Regions from separate parts of the Vreelandella janggokensis genome, predicted to be linked through region 2. Evidence: predicted binding sites of a transcription regulator. Region 2 holds the regulator's gene; the other holds the start of a gene.

Region 1 (3,416 bases), on a different contig from region 2:
TTTTTGTTAGTTGAAACCACCATAAATATCTAAACCAATAAAAAAGCGCTAAAGTTGCGCTCACTTTGACCGATAATATTTTTATTAAAATTTTGCGTTGACGTGGCGTGAGTGGCCCGCAGTGCAGTGGATAGGTTTAGCCTTTTACTGAGGACTCCCAGTATGGCAACGATTACCTCTCTAGGTATTGGCTCAGGCCTCGACCTTAATGGGCTGCTGGATCAATTACAGGATGCCGAACGCGGCAAACTCGCACCGATCACCCGTCAGCAGGAGCAGCAGGAAGCCAAGATTTCCGCTTATGGCAAAATTCAATCGTCCATGGATAAATTCCAGGATGCGGTTGATGCGCTGAACGATCCTAAGCTCTATCAGAGCCTTTCCGCCAATGTGCGTGGTGATGAGATTTCCGCGACGACCGATGCCGATGCGTTACCCGGCAGCTATCGAGTGGAAGTGACCGCGCTGGCCACGGCGGGTACGCTAGCGTCACAGCGACTTGATGAAGGCACAGAAAGCGACGACCCGCTTGATATGGGTGATGCCACCCAACTGCGCCTCGCTTTTACCGGTCAGAATAGCGTCAATATCGACGTGGCCGCGGACAGCAGCCTCGAAGATATTCGCGATGCAATCAACGCCCACGAAAATGCCGGTGTCAGCGCCAGCGTGATTTTCGACGGTGACGGCTACCGGTTGGCGCTTAGCTCAAAAGAGACGGGGCTGGATGCCTCGGTGAGTGGGTTTAGCTTCTTGAAAGCGGATGGAGCCAATGCGACCACACAGCCGTTAGGCGCTGAGGCTGCGCGCGCCGGGCAAAATGCCTCGCTGGATGTTAACGGCATCACCATCACCAGTGCCAGCAACACGATTGAAGAGGCCATTCAAGGTGTAACCCTTAATCTCGGCGAGTTAAGCCTGGGCGAAGGAGAAACCGCCAGCAGCACGGTCAATGTCGAACGCAACACTCTCAAAGTACGCGAAGCCATTGGCGACTTCGTCGAAGCTTTCAACGAAGTAAAAAACACTATCGGCACCGTGACGAAGTTCGATAACGAGTCGGGCGAGGCGGCTGAGCTGGTCGGCGACAGCACCGTTCGCACCATTGAAGGTCGACTACGCAGCGTTTTGACCAGCGGTGTGGCAGGAGGTGAGCTTGCCACGCTCAGCCAGTTGAGCATTAGCCTACAGCGCGATGGCACGCTAGAAATGGATGACGCCGCTGTCAGCGATTTGGCTAAAAATAGCCCCGATGCATTGAGAGATTTCTTTACTGGTGTGGAAGGCAATGATGCCTCTCAAGGTCTGGCCAGTAGCCTGAGCACCACGCTTGAGCAGTTGATGAGTAAAACTGGCACCCTAGGCAATGCCATTAGTGGTGCAGAAAACCGCATCGATAGCCTCGGTGAGCGCTACGAGCGCATGGAAAGCTCCATTGAGCGCACCATTTCCCGCTACCGTACCCAGTTCGGCCAGTTGGATGCCATGATCGCGCAGATGAACAGTACCAGTTCCTATCTGACGCAACAGTTTGACGCCCTGGACGCTCAGCTAGGCCGAGACTAATCCCTGCACTAGCTATTCAGCAAAGGCGTTACCCGCAGGGCCGAAAGGCCCTGTTTGCGTCTCAATATGGCAGCAAGCGCCACGCTTACGTTTGTTAACATTTTTCTGACGTATTTCGGGATTTTTTTAGCATTAGCCCTAAAGGTTCTCCCCGCCGCGCCGTTAATTAAAATAACGGCACACACAGTGGCCGAAAAGCGGGCCTTCTAGGCCAGTGTCCAAGCAAGGAGAATCACACCATGTCAGTGATCAATACCAACATTACCTCGATGATCGGTCAGCAGAACCTGCGTGAATCGCAGAATGCTCTGCAAACTTCCATGGAGCGTTTGAGCTCTGGCCTGCGTATCAACAGTGCCAAGGATGATGCCGCTGGTCAGGCGATCGCCAACCGTATGTCTTCACAGATCACCGGTCTGGGTCAGGCGCAACGTAACGCCAACGACGGTATCTCGGTTTCCCAGACCGCTGAAGGTGGTTTGGATCAGGTAAACGACAACCTGCAGCGTATCCGTGAGCTGTCCGTTCAAGCGCAAAACGGTACAAACTCGTCTGATGACTTGGACTCTATCCAGGACGAAATCAATCAGCGTCTGTCTGAAATTGATCGTATTTCTTCTGAAACCGATTTCAACGGCACCAAGGTGTTGGCGAGTGACAGCGGTCTGAAAATTCAGGTAGGTGCTGACGACGGTCAGACAATCGAAGTCAACCTGAAGCAAATCAATGCCGAGACGCTGGGCCTGCAAGGCTTCAACGTCAACGAAAGCGGCACGCCGAATAGCACAGCATCAACTCAAGACCTAGCAGCTGCAGGTTTTGTTGATCAGGGCAATGGCGTTTACAAAAATGCCACGTTCAATGAAGCAACCACTGCTGGTGATTTGTTCGAGAATCTGCAAGACGATGCTGTCATTACGCGAGATCCTGCTGCTGCCGGTGATGGAACGATTGCATATACTTTGGATGAAGCAACTAATACTTTCTCTTTCGATCAAACAGATGTAGCGCTAACCAAATTCGATTCTGATCTTGGTTTGACACCTGGCGCTGGCGAGACAAATACCGTAACCGTTAACCTGGGTGGTGCAGAAACTAAGGTCGATATTTCGTCTTCTGGCACATTGACCAATGCTGAAACCGGTGAAAATCTCTATCTTACTGGCACCAGTGGCTCGAAAGATTTAAGTGAGACCAGTGCTGGTGGATCACAAGCAACTATCGATGACTTGGTTACAGAGCTTGGTGCAGCTACCGGCACAGCGAGCATTACAAATCAAGAAGGAACGGTTTACTCTGCCGGTGCTACAGCTGGAAATATTGATACTTCTAATGAAACTATCGCTAAAGAAGATCTACTAAACCAAATCAATTCCGATGCTACTAACGATTACGATTTTGATTTAGATGGTGCCGGTACTGCTGGAGCTAACACTGAGTACAACATTACAACTGCTGATGTTGTAAAAGATGGGCAGAATGGTGCTCTTGGCGCTGCGACATACACTTCTGGTTTTGAAGGTGACTTTAGCCTTTCTGCCACACAGGAATCGAATGTCTACGCCAACGACAATGGCAAGATCACCGATGGCGCTGCCAACGAGATCTATGTAAACGACAATGGTGCTCTGTCACTGGAAGCCACTTCTGGTAGTAACAAAACAGAAGATCCGCTGGCCACATTGGACGCTGCCTTGTCTCAAGTAGACAGCTTGCGTTCCGAGTTGGGTGCTGTGCAGAACCGCTTTGAGTCTGCTATCACCAACTTAAGCACCAACCAGACCAACCTTTCTGCTGCCCGTTCGCGCATCGAAGATGCCGATTACGCAACTGAAGTAGCCGACATGACT
Region 2 (3,416 bases):
GAAAGTGCGAGGTCGCGATGGGCACGTTATCGGTATGGCCTTCGATCGACACCTGTCCATCAAAGGCGCTGAGCGTCTCGACAAGACTTTCGACAAGGTCACGGCCCTGCCCGGTGAGTTGCGCCCGGCCGCTATCGAACAACAGGTTGTCGTTGATGCGCAGCGTCACCCCTTCCCGCCCCTGGGAGACATCCACCCCGGGGATACTGACACCCTCAAAGCGTGGCTTAAGGCCGCTATGACGGGGCTCGATCCCGGCCGCCAGTGACGCCAGAGGCAGGTCGGCAATCGCGCCGGGAGATGCTTCAACGACGCTGGCTTGCGATCCGGCATCGTTACCGCCGGGTGGCGCCAGCGAGAGCAGCAAGACAAACAAGGTCAGCAACAGCGTCAATACATCCAGATAGCTGGTCATCCAGCCATCGTCGCCACTGTCCTTGGGCAGTGGCGCTTCCAATGTATGGCGGGTATCCCGGTCCAACATGCCGACTACCCCTTGGCGGGGGCGCTATTCGAGGCGCGCGGCTTCTTGACCTCCGGCTCGCGGATTTCGTCATGGTAATTGGCGACAAAGGAATTGAGCGTTTCTTCAATAAAGGAAGGTAACCGCCGCTTGGTAATCAGGGAGATCCCTTCCAGCACCATGTTCATGGTGATCAGGCGCTCCTCGGTGCGTCGCTCGAGCTTTACCGCGATAGGCTTGAACACCAGATTGGCCAGCAGGATACCGTAGAAGGTGGTCAGCAGCGCCACCGCCATGCGCGGGCCGATCACATCAAGATTGCCGGCGTCCATGACTTCCAGCATATTGACCAGTCCCACCAGGGTGCCAATCATGCCGAAAGCGGGCGCATAAGTGGCCATGGTGCGGAATATCTGGGCTTCCGCATGCTCACGCGCCTTCAGCCGCGCAATACGCCAGCGCAACATATCGAAGATTTCGTCTTCTTTGGTGTTGGCGATCACCAGTTGAATGCCGGTCCGCAAAAACGGATTACGGGTGTTTTCGAGCTCTCGTTCAACAGCGCGGACATCGCCCTTGAACCACAGCCGGGACATGGCCACCAACTCGTTGATATCATCACGCACGTAGGTGTTTTCGCGCCGGAAGACCAGCCCGACCAGACGCACCACCCGCAGCACTTCCTTGAGGGGATAGCTGATAAAGGTAGCGGCAAGTGTGCCCGTGACCACGATGGCGAGCCCAGGCAGGTTGAGGAAGCTATCCGGCGATTCGGCGGTGAAAAACAGGACGCTTACCAGCAACAGGATGCTGGCGAAAATACCGATCAGCGTCGATGGGTTCATGTCGTGCTCCTTAAAGCAATATAACGGGGCTTATCAGCACCGAGCGCTAAAACGTCAGCCAATCGCCGTTGCCCTGGCAGTGACGTCAAAAGACCCTAAACCGAGTCGTTTAACTTGGCGCGCAGACGGCTGACTGCCTGACTATGCAACTGGGAAACGCGTGACTCCGTGACGCCGAGAACAGCGCCCACTTCTTTCAGGTTGAGCTCTTCCTGGTAATACAGCGCCATGAGCAACTTTTCACGCTCGGGCAGCGCCTCAATGGCCGCCACCAGGGTTTCCCGCTGCTGGGCATCGAGCAAGTGGTCAAACGGCGAACTCACGGTTTCGCGATTATGCGGTTCGCTGCCATCCGCCACCAGCTCTTCAAAGGGCAGCAACTGCCCGCTATTGGTATCGTGCAATAGCTGCTGATAGTCGCCCAGCGGCATCTCCATGGCGTCAGCGATTTCCGTTTCTTCGGGGGGACGCCCAAGCGACTGCTCCAAACGCCTGACGGTTTCATCAACGGCCCGCGCCGAACGACGGACGCTGCGAGGCAGCCAATCACGAGTACGCAATTCGTCCACCATCGCCCCGCGTATGCGCTGACTGGCAAACGTCGCAAAGGTGGCCCCCTGAGTGGCATCGAAACGTCCCAGAGCTTCCAGTAGCCCCATCATGCCTGCCTGGATTAAGTCATCCAGCTCTATGCTGGCCGGCAACCTGACCTGAAGCGTCAAGGCCTGACGTCTCACCAGTGGCATGTACTCCGTCATCAGCTCACTTTGTTTGATCCTGCCTTGTGCTGTGTACATCCTATTGCCTCGCGGCTAAACCACCTGTGCTCACTGGTAATTCACTATCATCTGCAACCCTTTAACGCTAACGGGACGCTGCCCTGGGTTTAGCGCAAATTGAAAATGCAGGGGCGTTGTCGCACTTATGCCTGATAAAGCACGGGTCTCCCCACGCATGCCCGATAATGACACACAGCGCTCGGGGTGGCATAACCATGCCTGTAGCGCTGCCCCGGGCGCGTGTTGGTACTGCCACTGGACTCGCTCGATGACCGCCGCTGGCGTGGTAGCGCCCGCTGGAGGACGAACCGGTTCACTGCGACTGGCGCGGTCGCTCATGGTCACCATGAGCCCCGGCACTTGTGTCACCCAGCTGCTGGACGCTCCCTGAGCAAACGAACCGAGTCCCAGGGCTAGTACCAAAATGCTAATCGCATGACGCCAATAGCCTAGCATGCATCGTTCCTTCTCATGAGCGGATTAACCCCGATTATTAGACGCTTTACCGGCGTTAGCTGCCATTAGCGGGCCAGCAATAGCAATTCAGTGTCAAGATAGTGGCCGGCCGCTTGCTGCAGGTTGGCCAATAGGCCTTGCCTGGGCAGGTGAGGCTCGTGCAGTGCCAACAAGCGTTGCGGGCCGTTATGCTGCCGCAGCTGTTTCAATAGCTGGTACATGCGCCCAAATGCATCGGCATCGCTGCTGACCCACAACGCCCAGCGACGGTGTTGCTGGCTGAGCGTCGCCAGTTCAGGTGCATCCGGCATCACGATCCGAATATCCCAGTCGGCCGGATCCCCGGCCCAGGCTCGCCCTAGCGCGGCCCACTGGCCCAGGCGCGCGCTGACCTTGCGCACCTCTACCGGCCCATCGCCCGATAGCCCGGTGACCATTAACGGCGTTTTAGGCTTAGGCGGTGTGACAGGCGGCTCCATGGCCGCCGCGCTGGGCACCACGGGTGAGCGGTAGGCCATCGGCCCGGATGATTCCGTTACCTCGGGAGGCGCTTCATCGCCCCGCTGCTGACGCTGCAGATCCGCCCACTTGCGCAGCCCAGAAGCTTGGTCTTGTGCGCTCATGCCAGGCCCTCACGATTAACACCGCCCAGTTGGCGGATCGCATCACGGGCCATAAAGGCGTATACCAGCGCATCCAGCAATGCCGTATCGCGCCGACGGCGACGGCTGCTTAGCAGGTTCAGCACATCACCGTGCAATGCACCGGCGGCCTCGTCCTCGGCGCAATCAAGGTGCCCGGCAATGGCGGCAATGCCACTGGCCATCAACAGGCGCACTTCAGGGCTTACGTCGCCACTATCGGCGTCTTTGA

Evidence for each region. The regulator FliA, encoded in region 2, starts transcription of late flagellar genes. The targets are predictions, from matches to a motif close to CTAAAGTTNNNNNNNNNNCNGCCGATA.
Region 1: a site for FliA is predicted at 1,705-1,731, ahead of QC816_RS17635 (flagellin N-terminal helical domain-containing protein). Genes of this name have one in related genera too.

The regions. Positions count from the first base shown of each region.
Region 1 covers NZ_JARWAJ010000008.1:59,150-62,565, reverse strand. The annotation lists gene fliD (flagellar filament capping protein FliD) at 163-1,566, shown strand; gene QC816_RS17635 (flagellin N-terminal helical domain-containing protein) at 1,806-3,416, shown strand, end outside.
Region 2 covers NZ_JARWAJ010000005.1:211,056-214,471, forward strand. The annotation lists gene QC816_RS14735 (OmpA/MotB family protein) at 1-484, opposite strand, end outside; gene QC816_RS14740 (motility protein A) at 490-1,308, opposite strand; gene QC816_RS14745 (RNA polymerase sigma factor FliA) at 1,404-2,105, opposite strand; gene QC816_RS14750 (flagellar protein FlhE) at 2,136-2,543, opposite strand; gene QC816_RS14755 (hypothetical protein) at 2,609-3,166, opposite strand; gene flhF (flagellar biosynthesis GTPase FlhF) at 3,163-3,416, opposite strand, start outside.